Regions from separate parts of the Desertibacillus haloalkaliphilus genome, predicted to be linked through region 1. Evidence: riboswitches for the same ligand, from Rfam matches in the RefSeq annotation. Region 1 holds a riboswitch; each other region holds the start of a gene.
What was found. A riboswitch is a leader RNA that binds a small molecule or an ion and turns the genes downstream of it on or off. The one in region 1 is predicted to bind lysine.
Positions count from the first base shown of each region.

Region 2: another riboswitch for lysine. It lies ahead of KH400_RS08185 (Na+/H+ antiporter NhaC family protein); the one in region 1 lies ahead of KH400_RS00700 (aspartate kinase).
Region 3: another riboswitch for lysine. It lies ahead of dapA (4-hydroxy-tetrahydrodipicolinate synthase); the one in region 1 lies ahead of KH400_RS00700 (aspartate kinase).

Region 1 is NZ_JAHPIV010000001.1:148,756-154,409, forward strand. It holds gene KH400_RS00695 (YslB family protein) at 1-372, shown strand, start outside; gene KH400_RS00700 (aspartate kinase) at 491-1,720, opposite strand; lysine riboswitch at 2,066-2,252, opposite strand; gene uvrC (excinuclease ABC subunit UvrC) at 2,347-4,119, opposite strand; gene trxA (thioredoxin) at 4,333-4,647, opposite strand; gene KH400_RS00715 (electron transfer flavoprotein subunit alpha/FixB family protein) at 4,856-5,654, opposite strand, start outside.
Region 2 is NZ_JAHPIV010000006.1:92,168-97,821, forward strand. It holds gene KH400_RS08180 (sodium-dependent transporter) at 1-461, opposite strand, end outside; gene KH400_RS08185 (Na+/H+ antiporter NhaC family protein) at 803-2,356, opposite strand; lysine riboswitch at 2,831-3,010, opposite strand; gene yunB (sporulation protein YunB) at 3,082-3,882, opposite strand; gene KH400_RS08195 (dihydrofolate reductase) at 3,953-4,444, opposite strand; gene KH400_RS08200 (thymidylate synthase) at 4,466-5,422, opposite strand.
Region 3 is NZ_JAHPIV010000009.1:185,782-191,435, forward strand. It holds gene KH400_RS12040 (hypothetical protein) at 1-47, shown strand, start outside; gene KH400_RS12045 (DMT family transporter) at 251-1,189, shown strand; gene yidD (membrane protein insertion efficiency factor YidD) at 1,233-1,472, opposite strand; gene bluB (5,6-dimethylbenzimidazole synthase) at 1,616-2,266, opposite strand; tRNA gene KH400_RS12060 (tRNA-Gln) at 2,397-2,471, opposite strand; tRNA gene KH400_RS12065 (tRNA-Gln) at 2,522-2,596, opposite strand; tRNA gene KH400_RS12070 (tRNA-Gln) at 2,647-2,721, opposite strand; gene dapA (4-hydroxy-tetrahydrodipicolinate synthase) at 2,856-3,743, opposite strand; lysine riboswitch at 3,907-4,090, opposite strand; gene KH400_RS12080 (heavy-metal-associated domain-containing protein) at 4,465-4,671, opposite strand; gene KH400_RS12085 (YhcN/YlaJ family sporulation lipoprotein) at 4,871-5,602, shown strand.

The sequences.
Region 1 (5,654 bases):
TTTGGCTACCAACTCTTGCGAGCAGATGTATTAGCCAACCTACTTGGAAAAGAACAAGAACAAATCCTTTATTGGGCTGGTAAATCACTAGCTCGAAAATATAAGCTTTCATCCATTGATGAGGTTATTGTTTTTTTTAACCAGGCTGATTGGGGAACGCTAGCAGTCATCAAAGAAAAGAAAACGGAAATGATGTTTCAATTAACGGATCACCTCTATGATGAAAGCCACCCATATTCTGTCCAGTTAGAAGCTGGATTTCTCGCTGAGCAAATTCAACAGATCAAATCACGTATTGCTGAAACGACGGTCAAACAAAAGAAAGCTACATTTGTATTTACCGTCCAATGGGATCATAAAGATGAGGTTTAAATCATCCCGAACTGAACGTATATTATTCTGTCTGATCGAGCTTTGAAGCAATAAAGCTACATGTCTTACGATGAATTCTTATCTTTCATCGTAAGACATAGCATACGAATCTATAGTCCTATATGCTCAGCACTTCTTCAGCTAGTTGAAATTCCTCATGTAGTGCTTCAACAGCCTTAACCATGACAGCTTCTTCAATGACTGTTGACACTTTAATCTCAGATGTACTAACCATTTTTACTTTCACATCTTCTTTTGCAAGTAATTGGAACATTCTTGCCGCCACTCCAGGGTTTGAAACCATGCCAGATCCGACAATCGATACTTTTGCTAAATTCTGTTCGCAATCAACAGCTTCAAAGTGCAAACGATGTTTGTTTTCTTCTAAAACCGCTACTGTTTCTTGACGAATATCATCGCTGATTGAAAATGAGATCGTTGTTGTTTCTTTTCCAGTTTCATTTTGAATAATAATATCTACATTAATTCCATGTTCCGAGAGAATCGTAAATAAGCTTGGTAACGTAGCCAGGTCATTAGGCAACCCAGACACTGTTACTTTTGTGACATCACTTTCAAATGCAATCCCTCGTACAACCAAATCTTTTTCCATTGACACTTCCTCCTCAATTACTGTCCCTTCTTCTTCTACCATGCTTGATGCAACCATCAATTTGACTTTATGGTTTTTTGCAAATTCAACGGCACGTGGGTGCAGGACTCCCGCCCCTAAATTAGCCATTTCCAACATTTCATCATAAGAAATTGATGCTAATTTTCTAGCTTTGCTCACATACCTCGGATCAGTGGTATAAACACCCGTCACATCTGTAAAAATATCACAGCGCTCCGCTGACACAGCAGCCGCAAGTGCAACAGCTGTCGTGTCCGATCCACCACGACCAAGTGTTGTGATCTCCTCACCCTCACTTACTCCTTGAAAGCCAGCAACAATCACAATCATTCCATCCTCTAGGTAGCTATTGATTCTCTCAACATCAATGCCGGTAATTCTAGCGTTACCATGTGCTTGTTCGGTCTGAATCCCTGCTTGCCAGCCTGTCAAAGAGACTGCTCGATACCCGCGTTCTTGCAAAGCCATCGTTAATAAGGAGATCGATACTTGTTCACCTGTCGATAGCAACATATCCATCTCACGCTTGCTCGGTTGAGCAGTGACTTCGCCGACTAAGCTGACGAGTTCATCCGTTGTTTTCCCCATCGCCGAAACGACCGTTACAACTTGATTTCCTTGTTCAACCGATGAAATGATTCGATCAGCCACATGTTTGATCCGCTCTGTTGATCCAACTGATGTTCCTCCATATTTTTGTACGACTAATGCCATATTGCTCATCCTCTCCTATGTAAAAAACTTAACTTTAAAGAACTTACCCGCAAACACATATCAAGAAATAACTTCTCTTACTTCAAATAGTTCACTAAATATTCAATCAAGTGAGGCATAAGGAAGCTACTTTCCCTCTATTCCTTCATCGCTAGCGCTCTCCGGGGTTCCCTTTTCCACCCTTGAACCAACTTCTCCTCACCAGTGTATCTCCCGCATACTCCAATCTAAGGCGGTGCGAGTAAGCCTTCTTTACCACAACACCAAAAAAGCAACAGTAGGAACGCCCTCACTGTTGCTTGGTATACAAAAAAGTCGGTATCTCCACACTTCGTCCCCTGCATCTCGTGAGATAGTTCTCCACACAACCTTTGGGTTGGTTGCGTGACAGCCTTGTACCTATTCAATACAAGTCCAGCAAAAAGATTGTTGAGGCTCTTTTCACTTCGGCGAATTCCCCTTTCAGCAATGATCATCGGATCTCAACATCCTCGCTTTGCCTACTAATGGTTTTCGCTCCTCTACCATCACTTCTTCTATGAAGTGTGGCTTTTTTTAATTTTTTTATCAACTTTAATCGTTAGTTGTTATTTTAGCAAAACAACAATTGAAAATCAACGAGAAATTCAACTATTTTTCAAATGGTCAACAAGCGCTTCGGCTACAGGTGCTGGAACATTTAACTGACGGAAATCTTCAACACTTGCTTCCTTCATTTTTTTCAATGAGCCAAAGTGCTTTAACAACCGTTGTTTTCGTTTTTCACCGATGCCAGGCACATCATCTAAAATCGATGAAAACATCGATTTCCCACGTGCTTGTCGATGAAAATTGATCGCAAACCTGTGGACTTCATCCTGTATTCTTTGTAAGAGGTAAAATTCATGACTATCCCGTTTTAATGGGATTACCTCGGGCGGGTCTCCCATCAATAGCTGTGACGTCCGGTGTTTATCATCTTTAGCTAAACCACATACAGGGATCGATAACCCTAGTTCATCTTCAAGCACACTTTGCGCAGCTGAAATTTGTCCTTTACCACCATCGATCACTAACAAATCAGGCAATGGTCCATCTTCCTTTAATAGACGAAGGTAGCGCCGACGAACAACCTCACGCATCGAACCGTAATCATCAGGCCCTTCAATCCCTTTTAACTTATACTTACGGTAATCCTTCTTACTCGGTTTACCATCTAAAAACGTAATCATGGCAGACACAGGATCAGTCCCTTGAATGTTAGAGTTGTCAAATGCCTCGATCCGATACGGTGTACTGATTCCCAGTGCCTCCCCTAAATTTTCAATGGCTTTAATCGTGCGTTCCTCATCCCGTTCAATTAATGAGAACTTTTCCTTTAACGCCATTTCAGCATTTTTGGTCGCAAGGTCCACTAATTCTTTTTTCTTACCACGTTTCGGTTCAAATACTTTTACCTCGAGCAATTGAGCAACAAGCTCTTGATCCGTACCGCTTGGTACGAGGATCTCCTTTGGCTTCATATGTTCCTTTTTTAAATAAAATTGTCCGATATACGTTAAAAAGTCTTCTGAAGCTTCACCGTAAAATGGAAAAATGGATACATCTCGTTCAATCAGTTTTCCTTGGCGAATGAAAAAGACTTGTACACACATCCACCCTTTATCATATGAGTACGCAAAAACATCACGGTCGATCTGGTCAGAGATCGTCATTTTCTGCTTTTCCATGACAGCTTCAATGTGCTTAATCAAGTCACGAAATTCCTTCGCCCGTTCAAAGTCTAATTGTTCAGAAGCGCTATTCATCTTTTCCGTTAATTCTTGCTTCACTTGCTGATGACCATTATTTAAAAAACGAACAATGTCAGCGACAAGTTCTTTATTTTTTTCATCACTTACTTCATACACACATGGAGCTAAACATTGATTGATATGGTAGTATAAGCAAACCCGATCAGGTAATGTCCGACACTTTCTTAGGGGGTAGAGACGATCTAACAATTTTTTTGTTTCATTCGCCGCACTCGCATTCGGAAAAGGACCAAAGTATTTTCCTTGATCCTTTTTTACTTTTCGAGTTGTGATCAAGCGCGGATGTTCTTCCGCGGTAATCTTTAAATACGGATATGATTTATCATCCTTTAACATAACATTGTATTTCGGATCGTATTTTTTAATTAGGTTCATTTCAAGGATAAGCGCTTCGATATTCGAAGAGGTAATTATATATTCAAAATCAGTGATTTCACTCACTAACCGCTGTGTTTTCCCATCATGGGAACCAGTAAAATAAGATCGAACGCGGTTTTTTAAAATTTTTGCTTTTCCGACATAAATGACCGTTCCTTGCCTGTCTTTCATTAAATAACAGCCAGGCTGCTCAGGTAAAACAGCGAGCTTTTCTTTAAGGTTATCCATCCTCCTCACTCCTTGCTACTATTGTTACCAAAAATCACGTTTTTTTCAACCGCTCTCGAGCCGCCTTCTTCTCATTTAGATTTTTTCCAGTATCCTTCACGCAAAGGCCGGACGAGTAAGCTATTACTTTTCCTTGTCTCCTTGCTGCGCACTCTGCACCCCTTCAATTAAAAAAGCCTGATCCGTAATACGAATCAGGCTTTTTATTGGCTCTTATAGGTGCTTATTAAGAAGCTCAGCTAGTGCATCTTTTGGTTGGAAGCCTACCACTTGCTCGACAACTTCACCATCTTTAAAGACCATTAATGTAGGGATACTCATGACTCCATGCTTGCTAGCTGTTTCTTGGTTTTCATCAACATCAAGCTTCGCAATTTTCACTTTATCTCCCATTTCTGCATCTAGCTCTTCAAGAACCGGTGCAATCATTTTACAAGGCCCACACCAAGGTGCCCAAAAGTCAGCTAGGACTACTCCTTCACTTGTTTCGCTTGCAAAATTTTGATCCGTAACGTTTACAATCGCCATGTTCGTAACGTCCTCCTTATTTATCGTGCTAATCACTTATTCAAACAAATTATACCATCCGTCGTACTCACACGCTATAAATATGCTTACAGAATTTATATTACCCAATCGTGTTATGTTTGAAACCACTTTTTCCTGCAAACAATAATAGAAAATAATAAATATACGTGAAAAGCTGCCCTTTGAAGGACAGCTTTTCACGTATGTTTTATGATTCAACTAAAACGTTTTTCAATTCTTCTGTAAGTAATGGAACAACCTCAAATAAGTCAGCAACAATTCCATAGTCTGCGACTTCAAAGATCGGTGCTTCTGGATCTTTATTGATGGCTACAATTACTTTTGAGTTAGACATCCCTGCTAAATGCTGAATCGCACCAGAGATACCAATCGCAAAGTAAAGGTCAGGTGTTACAACTTTCCCTGTTTGACCAATTTGTAAGGAGTAATCACAATATTCAGCATCACACGCTCCACGAGATGCACCAACTGCTGCTCCAAGGACATTCGCAAGCTCATCTAATGACTTAAAGCCTTCTTCACTTTTCACACCGCGTCCACCTGCAACAACAATTTTAGCTTCTGAGAGATCAACCCCGCCAGTTGACTTGCGCACGATATCCTTAATTTGTGTTCGCAAATCAGTTAATTCTACATCAAGCCCAGCTACATTTCCGCTTCGTGACTCATCAACCTCAAGTGGCTCGATGTTGTTTGGACGAATCGTTGCAAAAATAATTCCCTCTTCAATTGCTTTCTTTTCAAAAGCTTTACCTGAATAAATTGGACGCGTGAAAACAACATCACCGCCATCGACTTCAATGGCAACCGCATCAGAAATTAAACCTGAGCCTAATTTTGTCGCGACACGTGGCGAAAGATCTTTTCCTGCCGATGTATGTCCCATCACAATTCCTTCTGGACTCTCCGCATCAACCACTTGTAAGAACGCCTGTAAGTAAGCATCTGTCGTATATTCTTTCAATTCAGGACGTTCTACCGTAACG
Region 2 (5,654 bases), on a different contig from region 1:
ATTAATGGAATGAATGCCGATGGAACGAGTCCACCCACATCACCAGGAGTGTCTGCTAACTGCAAATAATTACTAAATAAAAATCCTTCCGTATCCGTTCCCCAGCTCTGGTTCACGGCGAAGACTGTGTAGGCCATCGCCCACGCGATGATCACGGCATAGTAGGTGGAGATTACAAATGAGATCCCGACCTGCCACCAACCGATCCATTCTGCTTTCTTGTTGATTCGTGCAAATGTTAATGGTGCGGAGCCACGGTACCTTTGACCCATCGTAAATTCCATAATAAGTAGCGGAATCCCCGCTGTTAAGAGTGCAAATAGATAAGGAATAAAAAATGCTCCTCCACCATTCTCATAGGCAACATACGGGAATCGCCAGATGTTACCTAGACCAACAGCTGAACCAACTGCCGCCATAATAAAGCCGGCACGTGTACCCCACTGTTCTCGATTGTTCATGTCCATACCCCTTTCTGTTTTAGCGTTACTCATTTACCAAGAATTCTATTCCACTCGGACGCTAACTATTATTATTCTTGACGATTTTGTCAAAATAGTTTGACATTTTAGAGCGAAGTGAGCAACTATGATTCTATCAAGCGTTAAAGGAAAAAAGAATAAAAGTAAAGGATTAGGCCTTTAAAGCTAAATAACTGATTCGTTATCTCATTATAATAACTAACGTCCCACTTGTCAAAATATTTTTTCAATGATGGCGCTTTCTGTCGAAAAAAGTAGAATGGCTTAAAAGGGGAGCCCCCCTCTTAAGCCATTCTTGGGATTTTTACCTCTATATTTTTTTATGCATTAGCGGCTTTAGCGCCAACTAATCGTTTCAGAACTGCCACAACAATCACAAATAAGATAATCGCTGCCACAAGTCCGATGAGCATACTACCTGTAAAACCTAACACAAGATACGAAACAAATGTAATTCCAGCAACGATCAGTGCATACGGCAACTGCGTAATGACGTGATCGATATGGTGACTTCCTGCCCCTGTTGACGAAAGGATCGTCGTATCTGAAATCGGTGAACAGTGGTCACCAAAGATCGCCCCAGCAAGGACTGCAGCTAGTGCTGGCAGCATCATCTCAACATCAACGACCGCAGCAATTTCACCGGCGATTGGGAGTAACATCGCAAACGTTCCCCAGCTTGTCCCAGTTGAAAAGGCCATAAACCCAGCAAGGATAAAGATCACCGCAGGCAAGAAAGCGATGTTCATATGCTCACTCACAAGCCCTGCTAGATACGTACCCGTACCAAGTCCGTCGATAATTTCAATGATCGTCCATGCGAATAGTAAAATATAAATCGCTGGTAGCATCGATTTAATCCCAGCCCAAAGACCAACACCAATGTCTTGAGCGTTTACTTTGTTTAAAGCTGTTAGTAGAAGCGCAACAATGAGACCGATCACACCACCGTATAATAACGCTGTCGCTACATCGGTATTTTCAAAGATAGAAAGAAGTGTCGCTTCTTCCCCAGACGCTTGGATTCCCGTATGAATCATAAAGTAAACCGTACCAACGATAAGCGCAAGGATCGGTAACACAAGATCACGAACTTTGCCGTGCTTGTTTTCTGAAATGGTATCTTGTTCACCAGGAATGGCGCCTTTGTTCGGATCAACCACTTCACCTGTCTTCATTGCACGCTCTTCATGCGTCTTCATCGCCCCGAGGTCAAGCTTAAAGACGGCTACCGCAACAACTAGTAGTAAAGCAATGATCGCATAAAAGTTCATCGGCACCATGAAAAGGAACGCTTGTAGTGGTTCATATTGCGTCACCCCATGTGTCACTAAAATTCCGCCGATGATCGTGATAATGTAGGCACCCCAACTTGATAATGGTGCGATTACACACATCGGAGCAGCCGTTGAATCGACTAAATAAGCGAGCTTCGAACGAGAAATTTTATGACGGTCCGTTAGCGGTCGACTAACGTTTCCGACCGTTAAACTATTAAAGTAATCATCAATAAAAATTAAGATTCCAAGTAAAACCGTAACGAGCTGCGCGCCGACACGTGTCTTCACACGGCGAATCGCCCAGTCACCAAACGCACGGCTTCCTCCTGATAGTGCAATTAGTGAAGCCATCATTCCTAGTAATAGTAAAAAGAATAAAATATATAATTCCCACGTATTCAAGGCACCATCGACGACAAAGACGGCTCCAACGATGCTAGCAATTTGGCCGATACTAGCGACAATTGAAAAGTCGTTGATCATCAGTGCACCAACGATAATCCCAACCCCAAGCGATAACAGCACGCGACGAGTAAAAATAACCATCACTAGCGCTAACACCGGTGGGAGTAACGATAAAATTGAGTTTTCCATGATGTAAAGTTCCTCCTAAAATTTTTTGCATGATCTAGCTGTATAAAATGTTCACTCGCCGACCTTAGATTGGTGAGCGAAGAACGGATTGGGAGCACATGTGTTTTTGGCGGGGAGTCCAGCTGTAGGGCGCGGTGGGCGATGGGTGGACGCTCAGTACCTTATTTGTGACAAATCACCAGGTTTTAGAGCTCTTTCGGACCCTCAGTCCGCTATCGATACCAAACCGACCTTTTTTACCTCGGTTTATGGCAAATAACGGCTTCTCGGTCCGGTTACTTCCCCAATTAGGCTCTTTTTTCACAAATAGCGGATACTCAGTCCGAAGCGTCTCGCCCGCTTGCTACCGGCGAATCCTCAGCCCGCTCACGCCTGCACTACCCCAGTACAGACCTTTCCCCAAAAAAGAAAAAAAGGCAATGACAGGGCGCTCCCTGTCATTACCTTATAACCGTAAACGACAAAGCCCCATCATGTCTGAGTAGTTCTCCACGATCATCTCTAACCGTGACAGTGCTGCACTTCTTAAGTACAACCCCAGCAATGCTCACCTGACGGAGTTCACATCGCTTCGGCAACCTCCCCTTTTTGCAATTCTCATCGTTCGTCACACTCGAATTACATACTTATGAAGGCCGCGCCTCTACCTCATTTTTACAATGAGGCTACTGCATTCAATTTTTTCGCAAGACTCATTATAACAAGGCTATCTGCGCGTGGCAATGTTAATTTATCCCTGCATCAATCTCCTCTTCATCTGGCGGGATAATCGCCGGTGCTGGCGCATTACTGTCACCACCATGGTTATAGAAGTAAGGGACTTCTCCAGGTACGAATATCATGCCAATTGGGATCGTCGTGCCAACCGTTTGTTCTTCAGTTGCAAACGGAATAACGACTTGCACGTCAACTTCAATGTCCATCGCGACACTAATGTACGTATTGTTGATTCCCGATGGCTCGATCGTTTCATTCAACTGCGCTTTTACATCACCAATTGCTGTGAACTTGACGGGAACTTGAGGCCCTAAGTGAGCAAGTAACGCATTATTTGTTGCTTGCCCTAATGGAATCGTATGAATAATGCCATTATCAGAAAAGGTTTGTTCATTAAAATCAACCTCAACCCCCTCGGGGACGCTAAGGCTTTCAATTTGGCCTTGCTCCACCATCTTCAAGTACTTTTGCACACGAATAATCGCTTCCGAAACGACACGATTATAAATTTGTGCATCAAAACCAACCGATGTGATGTTGTCATTATTGTCTTTTTCAATGTTAATCAAGTCTTCCATCCCCGTATTATCGACGATTTTCTTTGAAATCGCATCATTGATCGCCTGGGTTGCAATTTTCTGTGTCTCTGTTTGCGCAATCTCGATCAACGTTGGGCGAATTCCTTTTTCAACTAACCAAAGTCCTTGTACGGTCATCGCAACAAAAATAACAAATGATAATAAAAAGACGTAACGAAAAGGCAGCGGACCTTTCCGTTTACGGGGCCGATGTATTTTAAATTTTGCCAACGCCACCCCCCCTTTGCACTAATATATATGCAAAGAGGGGGCTCGGGTTAACCACTATTTCGGACAAAATTTACGCTTGTTTAGCTTTTCGCTCATAGACAAGGAAACGGTGCTTGTGACGGTTCTTCTCATCTGTCGTGCCACGCTCCTCAGAGGTCAACTCCCACTCATCCTCTTTAATCTCAGGGAAATACGTGTCACCTTCAAATTCTTCTTCAATCAACGTTATGTAGAGGCGGTCTGCAATCGGAAGTGTCTCTTTAAAAATTTCCGCACCGCCAATGACAAACACCTCTGTGTCATCATCAAAACGTTCAATCTCAGCAACGGAGTTCACAACCGTACAGCCTTCAGCTTGATAATCTTCATTTCGAGTAATAATGATGTTTTCTCGCCCTGGTAATGGGCGTCCGATTGATTCGTGCGTTTTTCTGCCCATCACGATTGGCTTGCCCATCGTTACTTTTTTAAAATAAGCGAGGTCAGCTGGCAAGCGCCACGGTAAATCATTGTCTTTTCCAATCAGGCGATTCTGGTCCATCGCCACCATAAATGAAATCATGTATGATAACCTCCTTTTCCTCTAGACTGCTACTGGTGCCTTAATCGCTGGGTGCGGATCGTAGCCACTTAACGTAATATCCTCTAGGTCAAAATCAAACACAGATGTAACGCCCTTGTTTAGCGTCAACGTCGGTAATGGACGTGGATCACGCGCGAGCTGTGTTCTAACTTGCTCGAAGTGATTTGAATAAATGTGCGCGTCACCGAGCGTATGAATAAATTCACCAACACCTAGCCCACATTCATGAGCGATTAAGTGTGTTAGCAGCGCATAACTCGCAATGTTAAATGGTACACCGAGGAACATATCCGCACTGCGCTGGTATAACTGACAGCTCAACTTGCCATCTGCGACATAAAATTGAAAGAGTGTGTGACACGGCGGTAACGCCATAGATGGCACATCTTCTGGATTCCATGCTGAGACAATCAAACGGCGTGAGTTTGGATTGTTCTTGATCATATCGATCACATCTTTGAGCTGATCAATCGTTTCACCATTCGTCGTTTTCCATTCCCGCCATTGCTTGCCGTAAATATTACCAAGATCGCCATACTTACTTGCGAAGGCATCATCGGTTAAAATTCGCTCTTTAAAACTTTCCATTTCTTGTTCATAGAGCGCCTTAAATTCATCATCTGTTTGACTGCGTAAGCCAAAATCAGTCATATCCGGCCCAGTGTATTCATCACTAGTAACCCACTTCTCAAACGCCCATTCATTCCAAATGTTATTGTTATGCTGTAATAGATAACGAATATTCGTGTCACCTTTCATAAACCATAGCAATTCGCTCGCAATTAGTTTAAAAGGAACTCGTTTTGTCGTTAACAGTGGAAAGCCTTCATTTAAATCAAATCGCATCTGCTTGCCAAATAAAGAAGTCGTCCCTGTTCCGGTACGATCACCTTTTGTTTCACCCGTCTCTAAAATCTCTTTGCACAATTCTAAATAAGCTTGTTCATTTTGACTCATCGCGTTATTAACTCCTCCATCTTGCCGGCTTCTCAGTTAGGTTCTCCTAACAGCGTCGTTTTCATTTTATCACAGCTTCGTACTCACCTATAGGTTTTGTCGAGTTTTAGCACACGATTGTGCCATCTCGACGATTTCTAACCGAAGTGAACTTTTCTAAGGCGGTGCGGATTCTATCGACCTATATGCTGGCGTTAGAATCCCCATCCCAATCTATTGGTAATTTATGTTA
Region 3 (5,654 bases), on a different contig from region 1:
GCTTGCCTTCATTATTAGTCTTGTTGCAACATTTTGGATTACTATAAAGAATGTTCAAAAAGTCCGTAAAAATGACTGACAAATGTCCTCGTTGGCTTGCTCATGCGTTGCTCACATATGAACAGCATATCTTTGCGGCTTTTAGCTACATGCCTCGAACTTTCGACGCACAGGACGTTGCGATTTTAGCCGACCGGTTCTATTCTTCTCTTTTTTGAACACGCACTATAATAGTTAGGTGGTAAAAAGTATGAAAACTCAAGTGTCACATCTATTTACATACGGTTTATTACTCTTTGTTATGGTATTGTGGGGAGTAAACGTTGTGATGTTAAAAGTATTAGTAGACCATCTTCCCCCAACAACAATGACAGCCGTGCGAGTATTTACTGCAGGTATTATTGTTTTGTTTATTTTAATCTTTCAGCGTCAATTACGAACATTAACGAAAACAGAATGGAAGTTTACAATCATTGCCATGGTCTTTGGTGTTGTTGGGCATCATTTTTTTCTTACATTAGGTTTAACGGCAACGACAGCATCCAATGCATCTTTAATTTTAGCATTACTACCATTAACTACATCGGTGTTGGCGATGATTTTCTTACATGATCAGTTAACAAAATTACGTTTACTAGGTATATTGCTTGGGATCATAGGCGTTTCGGTGATTATCTTTCAGGGAGCGGATAGCCTTGGTGGGGTTAATGTAGGTGACCTTTACATTTTTATTGCGATGTTCGTCCAAGCGATTAGTTTTATCTATATTAAAAAAGCTACAGAAACGCTCGATTCGAAACAAATGACAGGGATCATGCTCGTGTTTGGTTCATTGTTACTATTTGGCTTAAGTCTCATCATTGAGCCACATGGCGTGTCTGGGTTAGGTGAAGGGACCGCGTGGATTTGGTTGCTATTTTTCACGTCAGCCATTTTGGCGACGGCTGTCGGACATATGTTATATAATTCGGCGATCCATAAGTTAGGGGCTGGACAAACCGCGATATTTAACAACCTTGTTCCGTTTTTCGGTGTCATTAGTTCAGCTATCTTTCTTGGTGAAGCCATTGTTATGACACATATTTTTGGTTTTTTGTTCATTGTCATTGGTGTCCTATTGGGTACCGGTTATATGGATGAAAAGCTTGTTCGAAAGATCAATAAGCGTAAAAAGGCCGAATCGATGTAAAGTAAAGGGATTCCAACTCGTTTTCTGAGTGAGGAATCCCTTTTTAGTTACGTGTTTGTTTGTTTTTTTTAGGTTCGGGTACTGGATCGAAACCACCAGGGTGGAAGGGGTGGCATTTAAGTATACGCACAAGGGTGAACCATCCACCTTTCAGTGCGCCCAACCGTTTGAATGCTTCTAAACCATAGTGAGAGCAGCTAGGATAGAAGCGGCATGTGGGTGGTTTAAGTGGAGAAATAAATCGCTGATAAAATCGTATTAGCACAATAAACGGCCATTTCAATAGTGATCCGCTCCTTTTTTAAAAGCTTAGAGATAATATACCATATAAGGGCTCTTTTAAGTAGTTAGCATGGTTTTGAAGCATAAATAAGGCTGCCTTCTAAGGGGTTACCCGAACTTTTTTGACAGCCTGATCATGGTATATTATTCTTTTGTTTGGTTATCCCAGCGGTTATAGTAAATTAAGTTTTCTAGTGCTCGTCGTTTTTCCCATCCTGATGATTCTAAAATTGGTTTATCGGGGTATTGGTCCGTATAACCAAGTGACATTAATGCGATTGGATCGATGTGTGGCGGGATATCTAGAATATCACGGACGTCATTTTTTTTATAGAAACTGACCCAGCCCATGGCTAACCCTTCAGCACAAGACGCAAGCCACATGTTTTGAATCGCACATGCTGTTGATAAAACATCGGTTTCTGGAATCGAGTTTCTTCCTAGTACATGAGAACCACCGCGCGTGGGGTCACAAGTGACACAAATGGTGATTGGTGCTTCTTTAATCCCTTCAATTTTTAAATTGAGGAATTTTTGTTGTCGTTCATTCTCATAATGAATCGCTAATGCTCGTCGTTCTTTATCCGTAGCCCAAGCGAGCCGTTCTTTAATTTTATCAGACGTGATGATGATGAAATTCCATGGTTGCATAAAACCTACAGATGGACCGTGATGGCCTGCTTCAAGAATACGTTGCAGGACCGACTCCGGAATCGGCTTTGATAAGAAGCTTCGCACATCTCTGCGGTTTTCTATTACTTTATAAATGGCATCTTTTTCATTTTGGTTAAACATACAATCAAATCCTCTCTGTCCAGCTTACTTTAATGGTAGCAGGAAATGAAAAGATTGACTATAGTCATTTGACTATTCGATTAGAAGTACGATGGTTAATGAAATTTTAAGTTCATATGAAAAGATAGAGTGGCTGGGCTAGCTGGATTCGAACCAGCGCATAACGGAATCAAAATCCGCTGCCTTACCGCTTGGCTATAGCCCAACATATGTATTAGGTGAATGATGTAAAGGTAGGTTATGAAAGAAAAGAAATGGCTGGGCTAGCTGGATTCGAACCAGCGCATGACGGAATCAAAATCCGCTGCCTTACCGCTTGGCTATAGCCCAACATATGTATTAGATGAATGATGTAAAGGTAGGTTATGAAAGAAAAGAAATGGCTGGGCTAGCTGGATTCGAACCAGCGCATAACGGAATCAAAATCCGCTGCCTTACCACTTGGCTATAGCCCAATGCCTTGAATCAGTTCCTTTACATTTCATATGATTGCACAATCAAGGTGATTTTATACATTTCTTTAAATAGATTTTATAAAAAAAGATCGCATCTATAAAAAGTTCAAATAGGTGCGATCTTGGTGTATGGTTTAGCTTACATAAAACGTCATATTTGGTTGCATGACCGTTTGTAACTGACGATGTTCTGTCTCGCTTAACGGTACGAGAGGGAGGCGAACCGAACCTACGCTGATGCCTCTCATTTCTAATGCAGCTTTTACAGGTGTAGGGCTTGGTGCTGCAAATAAGGCTTTCATCACTGGCAATAAATCTCGATGAAGCTTTGCGGCATGCTCTGGTTGTCCGTTTAAATAGCTTGTCACCATTTCTTGCATTTCGTTTCCAATAACATGAGACGAAACAGAAACGATTCCAGTTCCTCCAATTGACATCACTGGAAGGGTTAAGCTGTCATCACCACTATAAAGGCTGAATTTATCATCGGTTTCTTCAATGATTTTTGCCATGGCTTCTAGATCACCGCTTGCTTCCTTGGTTGCTACAATATTTTCAATTTGTGAAAGACGTATCGTTGTTTCAACAGAAATATTAACAGAACTACGCCCAGGAATATTATAAATCATCACTGGAAGAGATGTTGATTCAGCAATTGTTTTAAAGTGTTGATAGATCCCTTCTTGTGAAGGCTTATTATAATAAGGGGATACAAGCATAATCCCATCAACACCAGCTTCTTCAGCTTTCTTTGTCAAACTGATAGAAGCGCGTGTGTTGTTTGACCCAGTCCCGGCAATAACAGGTACTCGACCATTAACTGTTTTAACAACAAAGTTAAATAATTCCACTTTTTCCTCTGTTGTAAGTGTTGGGGATTCTCCAGTTGTTCCAGCTACAACAATACCGTCCGTACCGTTTGTAATTAAGTGGTTAATGAGTTGTAAAGTTGCGTTGTAATCTACATCTCCATCTTGATTAAATGGGGTTACCATTGCAGTTAATACACGTCCAAAATTCATTGTTTCATCACCCTCTATTCATTATTTTCGATCAATCTTGTAAGGTTTCCACTTTGTATGAATAGAGCTACATCTCTTCCCATTGTTTTTAAAACATGGTGTTACGCAAAAAAGCAACAATGAGAGCCTCATTGTTGCAATAGAATCGTTTAGAACGTTCTATGCGTGAGATAGCCCTCCATATAGTTCACCTGACTATATGACAGTTCTGTATTTGTTCAATAACAGAACCAGCCTCAAGAAAATGAGATTCTTTTGGCTTCGGCAAATCCCCCTTTCAGCAATTCTCAAAGGATCCCATTCTCCTCCAATTGCCTAATTATGGTCTTTGCGCCTCTACCCTCACTTCAATTTTTGAAGTAAAGAATATGCTTATCCGTTTGTGACTCTACCTTAACAAATAACAATATCGTTTGCAATGAAAAATGGATAATTCATAATAAAAATTTTTAGAGTCGTAGCAAGGCTTGAACGAGTTGGTTAACAAATGGAATGTCGTTGACTTTTAAGCTTTCTTTTTAATTATCCATATGACCATGTCGTAGGCGGTAATGCTAGATGATGGACCATTTATGTTTCAAGCAGATGAGGGAGTCAGTCTCACACGATGAAAGGTAATTAAACCATTTTAGGACAATTCGTGAACTTTATGAACACTAACATTTGTTTTTCCTGTATTTAAGAGTATGATCTTAGATTTGTTGTTGTTATTTCATGGGCGTTAAACAATCCAGTAGCCAGCTTCTTCAACTGCTTCTCTCATATAGGTAACGTTTGTTTGTGATTCTTCAAATGTAACGGTGACGGTATTGTTATTTGGATGTACTTTCGCATCAACGACACCTTCTACATTTTCTAATGCATGCTCAACTGTATCGAGGCAATGCCCGCAACTCATTCTCTCCACTTGCAGATCAATATGCTTCATTTTAATCACCTCAGTGTTATTGGGAGCGATCTAGTTTCCATTTTAACAGTGATTCGCTTTTATAATCGGTAGTATGTTAGGCAAGTGTTGAATCTATACGTGTTAATCCTCCATGTAATTTATGCTTGAACTCCCTTCAACTGACAGAGTAAAGGTGGATACTTAACGTCACTCTATATAGTGAAAGGAGAATGGCAGAATGAAACCGAAAATACGAACATGTTTAATATTGCTATCCTTTATTGTCTTTCTTGGTGGATGTGTAGTTCCACAAGACGAGGAGATGGGTGCAAATGCTGATCGTACACAAGGGTTTAGCGGGTATGGTACAGACAATGTCCGTGGGATGGAAGGACCATTATCGGATATGATGGTTCCAGACCAGGACCCTAAAGGGTTAACGTCAAACGTTCAGTCTATTGCAGGAGAGAATCAATACATGACTGGCGAGCGTCAGATCGATATTCGAAAAGATCGAGGACAGCAACATTCTTCACAAATATTAAGTAATCGTCCAGGGACGTTACATGATAAACAAACCTTACGTGACCCTGGGTTAGAAAATCAAACCCAACAATCAGATACTCAAGAACAATTGAGTAAGAATGAGAAAGTTTCATTAATGTCTCAACGGATTTTAGCGATTAGAAGTGTTCAAGATGTTGATATTATTTCCGATGATGACCTTTATATGATCGGTGTAGAATCAAATGAATCAAGGCGGTCAAAACTGGAAAGTGAAGTATTTGATGCCATTCGTGATATTGTAAATCCAGACCAAGTTTATGTGGCGACAGACCGGAAAACGGTGAATCGCATCCGTGCTCTTCGTAATGGGTTCGAGTCAGGCCAGCCGTTGGAAGAACTTGGTGCGACGTCGTCTGAATTTATTCGCAATTTAAATCGAACATTTGAACAAAATCAAAAATAAGAGTCGGTACAAAACTTGAACTGCCCCCTGTCAAGTAGACAGTGGAAATAAT